One region of the Paenarthrobacter aromaticivorans genome, then DNA from elsewhere that is predicted to be linked to it. Evidence: predicted binding sites of a transcription regulator. Region 1 holds the regulator's gene; each other region holds the start of a gene.
What was found. Region 1 encodes LexA, which represses DNA repair genes until DNA is damaged. Its sites were predicted from a motif close to TCGAACANNTGTTCGA; they were not measured.
Positions count from the first base shown of each region.

Region 2: a site for LexA is predicted at 1,952-1,967, ahead of KSW38_RS22145 (shikimate dehydrogenase). Genes of this name have one in related genera too.
Region 3: a site for LexA is predicted at 1,908-1,923, ahead of KSW38_RS14020 (DUF6504 family protein). Genes of this name have one in related genera too.

Region 1 is NZ_JAHOPC010000007.1:38,131-42,410, forward strand. Features, by position in the region: gene hisB (imidazoleglycerol-phosphate dehydratase HisB) at 1-202, opposite strand, end outside; gene KSW38_RS12485 (histidinol-phosphate transaminase) at 249-1,367, opposite strand; gene KSW38_RS12490 (LysM peptidoglycan-binding domain-containing protein) at 1,445-1,804, opposite strand; gene lexA (transcriptional repressor LexA) at 2,159-2,902, shown strand; gene KSW38_RS12500 (ATP-dependent DNA helicase) at 2,912-4,280, opposite strand, start outside.
Region 2 is NZ_JAHOPC010000022.1:648-4,927, forward strand. Features, by position in the region: gene KSW38_RS22135 (MFS transporter) at 1-887, opposite strand, end outside; gene KSW38_RS22140 (IclR family transcriptional regulator) at 1,090-1,860, shown strand; gene KSW38_RS22145 (shikimate dehydrogenase) at 2,062-2,979, shown strand; gene KSW38_RS22150 (bifunctional sugar phosphate isomerase/epimerase/4-hydroxyphenylpyruvate dioxygenase family protein) at 2,979-4,280, shown strand, end outside.
Region 3 is NZ_JAHOPC010000008.1:111,015-115,294, forward strand. Features, by position in the region: gene KSW38_RS14005 (hypothetical protein) at 1-156, opposite strand, end outside; gene KSW38_RS14010 (TetR/AcrR family transcriptional regulator) at 202-741, opposite strand; gene KSW38_RS14015 (FAD-dependent monooxygenase) at 800-1,873, shown strand; gene KSW38_RS14020 (DUF6504 family protein) at 1,983-2,327, shown strand; gene KSW38_RS14025 (DNA polymerase III subunit alpha) at 2,331-4,280, shown strand, end outside.

The sequences.
Region 1 (4,280 bases):
CACCCGTGGCTTTGACGGTCATGTCAATCAGGGAGTGCTTGCACAACGCCGTCAGCATGTGGTCATAGAAGGGAACCGTGGTGCTGATGTCCGAGACACCGGTGCCATCCAGGTTGATCTCCACCAGGACGGAGGATTCGCTGGTGGTGCGCTCCATGCGCGCAGTGCGGTCAGCGGACGGCTTGGCGCCGGTTTCGCTCATTGGGACGTCCTTATACACGAAGAATGGGGTGGGTCTATTGACAAGTTTAGTTGGGTTGGGACGCAGGACTGTCCAGAAGGGCTTCCAAGGCTTCAAGGAAGGCCGTCGTTTCCTTTTCTGTTCCCGCTGTCACGCGCAGGTGCCCCGGAATGCCGACGTCGCGGATCAGGACTCCCGCATCCAGCAAGCCCTGCCAGATCGCGTGCGGGTTCGAAAGCCCACCGAAGAACACGTAGTTTGAGTCCGAGGCCGCCGGCTTGAGCCCCATTCGGAGGAGTTCGGTCACAATCCGGTCCCGTTGCACCTTGATGTCCTCGACGTCGGCCATGAGCGCTTCGCGGTGATTGAGGGCGGCCAGGGCCGTGGCTTGTGTGACGGCTGAGAGGTGGTAGGGCAGCCGAACGAGCCTGATGGCATCGGTAACCTCAGGCGCGGCGGCCATGTAGCCCAAGCGGGCACCTGCCAGGGCAAAGGCCTTGCTCATGGTTCGCGAGACGATCAAACGTTCGCGCCCGGGAAGCAGCGTCAGCGCGCTTGGCGTGTTGTCGTGCGCGAACTCGTGGTAGGCCTCATCTACGATGACGATCGCCTGGCTGGCCTCGCCGGCTTCGTACACGGCTTCTACGACGTCCAGGCCCAGTCCCGTTCCCGTGGGGTTGTTGGGCGAGCACAGGAACACGATATTTGCGCCAGTCTCCTTCACTTGGGCAGCAGCAGAAGCCGCATCCAGGCCATAGTCGTCAGCTCGCACTCCACGGACATACTCGGTGTCCGTGCCACTGGCAAGCAGCGGGTACATGGAATACGTGGGGGGGAATCCCAGAGCTTTGCGCCCCGGACCGCCAAAGGCCTGCATAATCTGCTGCAGGACCTCGTTGGAGCCGTTGGCTGCCCAGATGTTCTCCGCGGAAAGCCCGTGTCCGAGGTAATCGGCAAGGGATTCACGGAGTTCCGTGAATTCGCGGTCAGGGTACCGGTTCAGACCGGTGGCCGCAGCAGCAACAGCCTGGGTAATCGCCTCTTGCACGTCTGCCGGCACGCCATGGGTGTTCTCGTTGACGTTGAGCAAAATGGGGACGTCAAGCTGCGGCGCGCCATAGGGGCTCAATCCACGCAGGTTGGTCCGAAGGGGAAGGCGGTCAAGTCGCTCAAGCTGGTCACTCACCAAGACAGTTTAAGGTGCCGGTGCGACTGCAGAGTAACTGTGACGCCAGAGACGCCCACCCATAGGCCCACGGCCGCTCAATTGGCGGGAACGAACAGCTGCTGGCCGGGCTGGATGCGTCCCCCGCGGAGATCGTTCAACTGAATGATTTCTGCGATGACATCACGGGGGTCCCGCTCCGGCGCGGCCGCACCGGCGATGCCCCACAAGGACTGCCCGGGCTGGACAGTAACCGTAACGGCCACCGGCGGCTGAAGCTGACCTTGGGAATCAGAAGCTTTAGCCGGGGAGTTAATGAAGCCGGCGAGGCTCAGCAGCGCGGCAAGGAGCAGCATGATGGGGATCCCGAAGAACACGATCCTGCCGCGTTGGGTCAGCCGGAGACGCGCAGGAGCCGGAGTGTTGCGGAATTCATGGAACGTGGAGATTGCGGACATGAGCTGAGCCCTTCTGAGCGATTGCCTGCATCGGATGCCCGCTGCTGGCTGCCAATTCCTTGTGTTCGTTGGACCCGGCCCGAATATTCGAACACTTTCTTCGAACATCCGAACCCTGCTCAACTTCTATAGAACACATATTCGAACCTTGCTATGACATTTTTAGCACTTATCAACGAACGGTGTCGAGACTCGCTAGAACGAATGTTTGATAAACGCCTGTGCCTGGCCTAGGTTTGAGTGAAGAAACAGGCACTGTTTCAGTGGAACAGGAGGGTCTGACATTTTTCAGATCCAACATCCCCGGGCTCACTCCAGACTGTGACCGGGCGGAACGGAAGGGCATTGGCGAACATGGCAGCGAAAGCCACCGGCGGCGGGGTTCCCCTGCGGAGCCAACAGCCTCAAAAGAGTCCCAAAAGCCTGACTGTCCGGCAGAAGAAAATCCTGGAAACCATCCAGCGGTCCGTCAATGACAACGGGTATCCGCCCAGCATGCGCGAAATTGGCGACACCGTTGGTCTCGCGAGCCTCTCCAGCGTCACGCACCAGCTTTCCCAGTTGGAGAAGCTCGGCTACTTGCGCAGAGATCCCAAGCGCCCCCGCGCCATGGAAGTACTTATGCCTTTGACCCTTGACGGCGGGACAATTCCCGGAGTGGAAGCAACTACTACCCTCCGCAGTGCAGGCGGACTCGCCGTGACGGAGTTGGCCAGTGCCAGCGACACCGCGATGGTGCCCCTGGTGGGACGCATCGCAGCCGGTGGGCCCATCCTCGCTGACCAGACGATTGAGGACGTCCTGCCCCTGCCCCGGCAACTGGTGGGCCACGGCGAACTGTTCATGCTGAAGGTCGCTGGGGACTCAATGATCGATGCCGCCATTTGTGACGGTGACTGGGTAGTTGTCCGCCGCCAGAATGACGCCATCAACGGCGACATCGTGGCAGCACTCCTGGATGACGAAGCCACGGTAAAGACTTTCCGCCAGCGGGACGGCCATACCTGGCTGCTCCCCCAGAACACGCAGTACGAACCGATACTTGGAGACCAAGCCACCATTATGGGCAAGGTCGTCTCGGTCCTGCGCTCCCTCTAGGGCGTTCGCCTACGTTTTCTTTGCGCCCAAGCGTTCCAGGACGCCGCGCACCACGTTGCGGTCCGTCGTAGCCCAAAATGGCGGCAAAGCGGCCCGTAGGAACCCGCCGTACCGTTCGGTGGAAAGCCGTGAGTCCAGGACGGCGACCACGCCTTTATCGCCGGTGGAACGAATGAGGCGTCCTGCTCCCTGCGCAAGACGAATTGCCGCGTGCGTAGCTGACACCGCCATGAACCCGTTGCCCCCGGACTGTGCAACGGCTCGCGAGCGTGCGGTCATCAGCGGGTCATCAGGCCTCGGGAACGGAATGCGGTCAATCACCACAAGGCGGCAAGAACCGCCAGGGACGTCGACGCCCTGCCACAGGGACATCGTGCCGAAGAGGCAGGTGTCCGGTTCATCAGCAAATTGCTTCACCAGTGCTGCCATGGTGGATTCCCCCTGGCAGAGGATGTCCACATCCAGACGTGGGCGCATCGCGTCTGCAGCTTCCTCGGCCGCCCGACGTGAGGAGAAGAGGCACAGGGCTCCCCCACCGGATGCACGGATCAGGTCTTCAAGCTCATCCAGTGCCTCGGGAGAAGTGCCCCTACCGGGCTTGGGCAGGTGTTTGGCCACGTAAAGCACACCCTGCTTGGGGTAATCAAAAGGCGATCCGACGTCCAACCCGGTCCAGCTGGGCGCCCCATCTCCAATGAGCCCCAGGCCACCTGCTGCGGGCTCAAAGGCAGATCCAATAGCCAACGTGGCCGAAGTAAGCACCACAGTGTGCCCTGCGAAAAGGCCTTCCCGCAGCCGGCCGGCAACGCTTAGCGGGGCGATGTTGATCAGTGCCGGCGCGGTCTCGTCCGGGTGCGAGTACCCTTGCTGGGGATCGAAGGTACTGTTCCTGGAGAACCACACCACTTCGCGGTTCTCCTTGGCCGCGAGCATCCGCTCGCACAGTTCCAGAATGAGCATGAGCCGTGAGCGCGCAAGCTGCCTCCCGCCGTCGACGGCGTTTGAAGAGTCAGTCTTCGAGTCAGATAACGCGGCGCGGGTGGCATCGCGCAGTTGATCCAGGCAGTCCAGTTGTTCGTCGTTGAGCCCGTTGGGCAGCAAACCATTGGGAACTCCTGCAATGGCCATGTCGAGTCGATCGGCTGCCGCGTTCAGGGCGTCTACGGTAATAGCGGTGTGCTTGCGCGCGCTCGAAGCCGCGGCATGCACCATTGCCACGGACAGCTGACCGGTAACGGCCCCCGTGACCCTGTCCTGCAGCTCATGCGCTTCGTCAACCACAACGACGTCGTACTCGGGCAGGACAGCAAGCCCTTCGAAGGCACTCACGGCCAGCATGGCATGGTTGGTCACCACGACGTCGGCCTCAGCCGCCCGG
Region 2 (4,280 bases), on a different contig from region 1:
GTACCGAGGGCCACAATGTTGGCCACTACAACGAGCCACAAGGTGATGGTGCCGCTGACGTGGGCCACGTCCTGGGCGTACTTGATGGCCAGGGTTCCAAAGACCGTGCTCACGGCGGCGATGAACGCACAGCACACAACCCGGAGGACGTCGCGCCAGTGCAGCTTGAGGAGGTCGGCGACGGGCAGCTTGGCGATCTCGTTGTTCTTCTTGGCCTCGGCGAATGCCGGCGGCTCGTGAAGCGTGCGTCGGATGAAGTAGGCCACGATGACCACTACTGCACTGAGCCAGAACGGGATGCGCCAGCCGATGCCGTACTTGACCTCGTCCGGGAGCGCGAGAACTGGAATGAACACCAAGGCTGCAAGGATCTGGCCACCCTGGGTGCCGGTCAACGTCCACGAGGTGAAGAACGAGCGGCGGTTGTCCGGAGCGTGCTCCAGCGTCATCGAGGAGGCACCGGCCTGCTCGCCGGCAGCCGAGAGACCCTGGGCGAGGCGGGCGAGTACCAGCAGGACGGGAGCCCACCAGCCAATGGTCTTGAAGTCCGGGAGGCAGCCGATCACGAAGGTGGCGGCGCCCATCAGGACCAGGGTGAACATGAGGACCTTCTGCCGGCCGATCCTGTCGCCGAAGTGCCCCAGGATGATGGCGCCTACAGGACGGGCAACATAGGCGAAGCCAAAGGTCGCGAAGGACATGATGGCTGCGTTGGTGTCCGCGTCCGGGAAGAACACGTGAGGAAAGATCAAGGCGGCGGCGGAGCCGAAGATGAAGAAGTCGTAGTACTCCACTGCGCTTCCCAGGAAGCTGGCGAGTGCCGCTTTCTTGGGAGTTCCTGCTGGGGTTACTGTGCCTGGCGTCGCTGACGGCATTGTGTGGCTCATAGGTGTTCCTTCTGTGACGACGATGTCGCGGATCTAGCTTCTGCGGGAAGACCAGAGCGAGGTGCGGCCAGATCAATCCCAAAGTAACCACATGGTGGGAGCTACTTGTGCAATACAGCAATAGTGGCCGTGACTGGGGTCACTTGTCAAGACTTGTGCTCACTATCTAGAAATAGCTCTCACGATGTGAGAGCATCTAAGCATGAGTGTGAAAGAGGACATAAAGACCGACATGGTCGGCAAGGCCCTGGGCCTGTTGGTATTGCTGGGAAATGAGCCCAAGGGCGCGAGTGCTGCGGACCTGGCCAGGAGCGCAGGGCTTCCGTTCAGCACGACGTACCGGCTGCTCGGTTCGCTGACGCGCGATGGATTCGTGGATTACGAGCCCGACGGCCGTCGATACCATCTGGGATTGCGGGTCTTCCAGCTGGGTCAGCGGGTTTCCAACCACCACGGTTTTGCGGCAACGGCTCTTCCCGTTCTCCAGCGCGTTACGGAGCGGACCGAGGAAGCAACCATCCTCTCGGTGCGCGACGGAAACCATCATCTGACCGTGAACAAGGTGGACGGCCCCAAGACCTTCCGCGTCACCAGCGATCCCGGCCATCTGGGCGCGCTGCACACTACGTCCGTGGGTAAGGCGATTGTCGCTTTTGAGAACGACGCCGAACGTGAACGGCTGCTCGAAGAGTTGCCTTTGGAGGCCCTCACTGAGCGCTCCATTACCGATCGGGCTGCATTCCGGGCGGAGATTGAGCAGGTGCGCCGACAGGGCTACGCGGTCATGGATGAAGAAAACGAGATCGGCATGCGCGCGGTCGCAGTGCCGGTCCTCAATTCCCAGGGCCACGCCTTTGCGTCTGTCGCCACGGCTGTTCCGGTATTTCGTCTCACCATGGATGAACTCATCGCCCACGTCCCCACTTTGCAGGAGGCCGCGGCGGAACTCGCGGCCCGCCTGCCCCAGCGCTAGCCCAACTAGGTCGCAATAGTGCGCGTTTTCACCGCTCAAAACGCGCTTAAGTGCGACTCAGTTGGGTGCGTACGCCGGAAATGTTCGCTATAAGAACAAGCGTGCGGAATATGAACACTTGTAGTAATCTGAATACACCCGGACCGGCGACGCCCGAAAAGCGCCATCAGCCCGCGGTGCTGAAGTCAAAGGAGCTTTAGGATGAGCAACCGAGCCGAGTCCGTTCTGGTGGGCCTCATAGGCGAAGGCGTCATGCCCTCTCTCACACCGCCCATGCACGAACGCGAAGCCGACGTGCAGGGCCTTCGCTTGCTGTACCGCCCCATTGACCTGCTGGACCTGGCTTTGCCGGCCGCCGCCGTCGGGGACCTCCTCACCGCAGCCCAGCGCATGGGTTTCAATGGCCTGAACATCACCCACCCGTGCAAGCAGCTGGTACTGGAGCACCTTGACGAAATTTCCGACGACGCCCGTCGCTTGGGTGCCGTCAATACGGTCTTGATTCAGGATGGTCGGTTCATAGGCCACAACACGGACTTCTCCGGCTTCGGGGCGGCCCTCACCTCCGGGTTGCCGGACGCGAAGCTGAACCGCGTGGTCCAGCTTGGTGCGGGCGGTGCGGGATCCGCGGTCGCCTATGCCCTGCTCAAAGCCGGCGTAAAGCAGCTGGACCTCGTGGACATGGACCCCACCCGTGCAGCCGAACGAGCGACGGAACTCGGCGAACTTTTCCCGGTCGCCACCATCACGCCGCGCACTCCCACCGATTTGCCGGAGATCATGCCGCTCGCCGACGGCCTGGTGCATTGCACGCCTATCGGTATGGCCGCCCACCCGGGACTTCCATTGGACATCGACCTCCTGGAACCGCGCCACTGGGTTGCCGACATCGTCTACCGACCTATCGACACACGCCTGGTCCGCGAGGCGCGCGACAAGGGTTGCGACGTCCTCGACGGCGGCAGGATGGCGGTCGGTCAGGCGGCCGACGCTTTCCAGCTCTTCACCGGACGCGACGCCGATCGTGACCGCATGCGGGCACACTTCCTGGAATTGATCGCCGTGGAAGATGCTGCAACCGAACTCTCCGCCACAGCACTGGCGAAGGCGGCCCACTGATGCGCACCGGAATCGCCACGGTCTGCCTCTCCGGCACCCTGAAAGAGAAAATGCAGGCCTGCGCAATAGCGGGCTTCGACGGCATCGAAATCTTCGAACAGGACCTCGTCACCTCGCCGCTCAGCCCCGAGGAAGTACGGAAAATGGCCGCCGATCTCGGCCTGGGTCTGGACCTCTATCAGCCGTTCCGCGATTTCGACGGCGTCACCCCGGACCTGCTCAAGGCCAACCTTCGCCGGGCGGAGGCCAAGTTCAAGCTCATGTCCCGCCTGGGCATGGACACCATCCTGGTCTGCTCCAACGTGGCCACGGCAACAATCGACGACGACGAACTTCGCGCCTCCCAACTGGGCGAGCTTGCTGAACTTGCCGGGGACCACGGCGTCAAGGTTGCCTACGAAGCCTTGGCCTGGGGCAAGTACGTCAACGATTACGAGCACGCATATCGCTTGGTCGAAATAGTGGACCACCCCAACCTCGGCACCTGCCTGGACTCCTTCCACATCCTCTCCCGCGACTGGGACACCGCTCCGATCGAGAAGATCAACGCGGACAAGATCTTCTTCGTCCAGGTGGCAGACGCCCCCAAGCTCTCCATGGACGTCCTCTCCTGGAGCCGCCACTACCGGGTGTTCCCGGGCGAGGGCCAGTTTGAGCTCGCCAAGTTCATGGGCCACGTGGTCCGGGCCGGCTATACAGGTCCGGTTTCGCTGGAAGTTTTCAACGACGTCTTCCGCCAGTCTGACGTCGAACGGACAGCTGTGGACGCCATGCGCTCCCTGATCTGGCTGGAAGAGCAGAGCGCCAAGTGGCTCGAAAGCAACGCCACGGCCGCGGCATCCGAACAAAAAGCCGCCAGCCGCCGTCGTTATCCCATGGAACTGGCCACGCTGCCCAAGGTGAACGAACCCGCCGGCTTCAACTTCGCCGAGGTCAAGGCCGACGACACCGCCCAGCTTGAGAAGCTCCTTGGCCAGCTTGGCTTCGAGTTCGAGGGCCGCCATCGCACCAAGGACGTACAGCTTTGGACCATGGGCCAGGCGCGCGTGATCATCAACGAGCAAGCGGCACAGCACGCCGAACCGGCTATCGCCGCTTTGGGGTTCGACGTCGACTCCCCAGTGATTGCCTCCGCTCGCGCCCAGCAACTCAAAGCGCCGGTGGTGGCACGCAAGGTCCAGGCCGATGAGGAAGTGTTCCAAGGCATCTCCGCCCCGGACTCCACCGAAATCTTCCTGTGCCAGGGCAGCCCGGACGGAACCGCCGCGTGGACGCACGAGTTTGGCGAGGGCCTGGAACAC
Region 3 (4,280 bases), on a different contig from region 1:
CCTGCGTTGGGAGGAATAGTCCTCGCTGGCAGCAACAAGGCCCACGACATAAGCGCCGGAGCCCGGTATGTTGCCTTCGATTTCGAATCTCGCAACGAGGTTGTCATCTGCGGCGGAGATACTGACCTGCTTCAGGAGTGCGTCATTGGTACTCATGCCACAATCCTGCTCTGTGGACCCGCCCGCGTCCACCCCTTTGCTTCATCCCTCCAAGAGTCGCCGCAAGTTGGCTGCGATTGTCGGTTGATCCACCGCCTGGCCGCGGCGTGCCGTCAGGAGATGCATGGCCAATCCATCGCCGTAGTCCGCTACCGCTTCTGCTCGGGCCCTTGGGTCAGGAATTCCCATGGAATCGAGCACCTGTTCAAGAGTTGAAAGCATCCTCTGGTGCCCGGCGGCCACCACCTCGGGTTGGTCCAGGGCAAAGGTGAATCGTGCCCGGGTCAGTTCGGCGTGATTATTCGCGAGCCGGAGCAGCGCTCCCGCGAGCTGTTCCGCCAAGGCGGTTACCGACGTCGGGAGAACAGATCCACCCTGCTGCTGGAGCAGGAGCGAGTCGCGTTCTTCAACGCGGTCGACGGCGGCAGCCACCAAAGCGGCACGGTTGCGGAAGTAATTGGAGGTCGTTCCGACGGCCACGCCGGCTTCGGCGTCAACGGCCCGGTGGGTCAGTCCCTTGAGGCCTTTAGCGGCCACCACGGCGAGGGCCGCGTCGGCAAGGTCGGTTCGTCTGTCAGGCATGGCGAAAGTCTAGTCTTTAACCTCACCATTACTACAAATGTAGTAGTACATTGGCATCATGAAAAAGGTGGAAATCGTCGGTGGTGGCATAGCAGGCCTCGCCTTGGCAGGAACTCTTGATCCCAGCCAGTTTCATGTCACTGTGTACGAGCAGCGGGCCGGCCTCCCGGCAGTAGGAACGACCCTGGCCATGTGGCCCGAAGCCCAGGAGGCCCTGGCCTCATTGGGGATCCTTGGCGCCGTCCGGGAAAACAGCCCGGTCATCAGGGGTGGCGCGCTCCGGAGTGCCATAGGAGTGCCGTGGCTGAGTGTGGAAGGGCAGAACCTTGTGGGCGCAGCACGCCACACGCTCCTTCGGCTCCTCGACTCAGCCGTACCCTCAACAGTCCAACGACGCATCGAAAAGCTGGACGCGGTCCCAAGCGACGCCCACTTGATAGTGGCTGCGGATGGGGTGCACAGCATGGTGAGGCGCTCCGTGTGGGGCCAATCGCGTGCGGCCAAGCTGACACCCTACCTCGCCGTTCGAGGCGTCATTGCCGAGGAACCGGACAGTGAAACCGTAGGCGAGTATTGGGGGCGCGGAGACCTCTTTGGCATAGGCCCTTCAAGCGGCGGAACCAACTGGTATGCATCCTTCCGCTCCGGGATGGGGCCCGAGGGAATTGACGTCGGCGAAGCCCTTGCAGTGACGCGCCGCCGCTACGCCGGGCACTCGCAGGGAATCCAGCATGTCCTGCGAGTAGCGACACCCGAAACATCATTGGCACAACGCATTTGGACCACCCCGCCGCTGCGGCGTTATTCGCGGGGCAATGTGGTCCTCATCGGCGACGCAGCCCACGCCATGGCTCCCAACCTCGGGCGAGGCGCCTGTGAGTCGCTGATAGACGCCGTCGCCTTGGGTAAGCTCGTCAACACCCTGCCCCTGGACCAGGCCCTCGATGCCTACAACCGTCAGCGCGTTCTTCGGACCCAGCAATACCGCATCGGTTCATCCTTGATGATGCGCGTGGCGCTCGCAGAAGGTGCGCAACCCATGCGCGACAAGCTGCTCGACCTTGCTGCCAAGCGGAAGTCCGCTGTCAATCGAAAGCCCAAGGCGCCCGGAGGGAGCAAAACTTCCCAGTAGGTTTTGTCGGAGGGGCGGCGTAAACTGGATATATTCGAACATACATTCGAATCATGATTTAGCGATGATCTTAGATCCAGGGCGATGCTCACAGGCAAGGAGTGTGGATATGGGGCTTTTCAGTGAGTCCGTGGACGTCATCTGCACGGATGTTGGCCAGCCGCAGGAAATCCAGTGGAAAGGAACCCGCTACGTCGTCATCAACGAACCCCTCAGATGGTATGAACGACGCCAATGGTGGGTAGAAGAAAGCCGGGCACCACTGGGAAGCGGCGCAGGCTTGGTGGACCACGAGATCTGGCGGGTCCAACTCCATCGCCCGCAGGACGAGGAGCAACCCGGCCCAACCATCACCCTTGACCTCGTCCGCCATCTCGCCAGCGGCCGCTGGCGGCTCCTGCGTATCCACGACGCCGCACCGGCCCAAGCAGTCGAACCAGACGAAGCCGCCTGAACCTTGAGCTTCACACACCTGCACGTCTCCACAGCCTTCAGCGCCCACTACGGCGTCTCCTGGCCGGACGAACTTGCCCAGTCAGCCGCAGCAGACGGCGCAACAGCGCTCGCCTGCACAGACCGGGATGGCTTGTACGGCACCATCAAGCACCTCAAAGCATGCATGGACGCCGGTATCGACCCCATCATCGGCGTGGACCTGGCAATATTCGACGACGACGGCGACCACCGCACCCAAGTAGCGGGCCGCGTCGTCGTACTCGCCCACGGCAACAACAACGGCGCCGGCTATCGCGCCCTCTGCCGACTCATTTCGGACGCCCATGCCCGCACCTCCGGCAAAGCCGGGGGAGTAGTGCCCGTCGCCGTAACCAGGGCAGAACTCGCATCGCGGACACTGGACCCGCAAACCCTCAAGCCCGTGTTGACCGTCCTCATAGGACCGGACTCCGATGTAGGCCGCGCCATGGGAGGACGGAAATATCTTCGGCCCCGCACACTCTTCAAACAATGGATCGACGCCATGCCGCCCGGGACAATCGTCGCCGAAGCCGTATCCCACCTCAGCGCTCCTGGAGAACCCCTCAGCACAGCCCACGCCGTACGCATGCTCAAGCTCGCCCTCGAATACAACGTCCCCGCCATCCTCAGCAACGCCGTCCGCTACTGCGCCCAGGACGGCGCCCCCACCGCAGACGTCCTGGACTCCGCGCGCACCCTAAAATCCCTCCCTGAACTCTCATCGACCCCCCTGCTGCAACCAACCGGCCTGCTGCAACCAACTGGGCAGGGGTGGTTGAAAAACGCCCAACAAATGCTCCAACTCGGCAAGGAAATCATGGGCGCGGCAGGGCAAGGAGCAGCGGGGCTGAACAAACTGCTCTCCAACACAGAAGCGCTCGCAGACAAATGCCGTATCGATCCCGTCCTGGACATGGGATGGAAAAAGCCCGTTGTTCCCGAAGCTTCCATCATCGGCATCGAACGCGACCCCATGGTGGAACTCACCCAACGATGCGAGGCAGGAATCACCCGGCGATTCCCCGGCATCAACGGCAATGCGGAAATACAGATGCGCTCGCGGTTGCAGCATGAGCTGGGGATCATCGACAAACTCGGCTTTGCCTCCTACTTCCTCACTGTTGCGGAAGTATCCAGGATGATCATCGAGATGGGCGTCCGGGTAGCTGCCAGAGGCTCCGGGGCCTCCAGCCTGGTCAACTATCTGATCGACATCAGCCAAGTGGATCCCATCCGGCATGACCTCATTTTTGAACGCTTCCTCTCGGGTCGCCGATCCACCCTTCCCGATATTGACATTGACGTCGAAAGCGCCGAACGGCACAACGTCTACCGGAAGATCTTCGAGCGCTTCGGAGCTGAACGAGTGACGCTGATGAGCATGCAGAACGGGTACAGGGCCCGTGGTGCTGTCCGCGATGCCGGCATGGCTCTTGGCATGGACGATGGTGAAATCGGCGAAATTGCCAAGCAGTTGTGGCGGTTCTCCGCGCGCAAATTCAGGGAGGCATTGGTTGAAAAGCCTGAACTCCGAGAATTTGCCGGACGGGTAGAGGCCGGCCGTGAAGGGCCTGGGGGCATGGAGGAAAACCAGCAGTTGGACCTACTGGTGGATCTCACTGAAAGGTTGGACCGCCTTCCCCGGCACATTTCCATGCACCCGTGCGGGGTGATCCTGGGCGATGCCACGCTCCTGGACAGAACCCCGGTACAGCCCAGCGGGTTGGGGCTGCCCATGAGCCAGTTCGACAAACACGACATGGATCCCATGGGCATGCTCAAGCTGGATGTCCTGGGTGTGCGGATGCAAAGCGCCATGGCGTTTGCGGTGCGGGAAGTTATCCGCCTGCACCCGTCCAAAGCGGAGGTAGTGGCGGCTGGCCACCATCTGGTGGAAGCGGGAGGCACCGGTCCGGACTATATTGCCCCG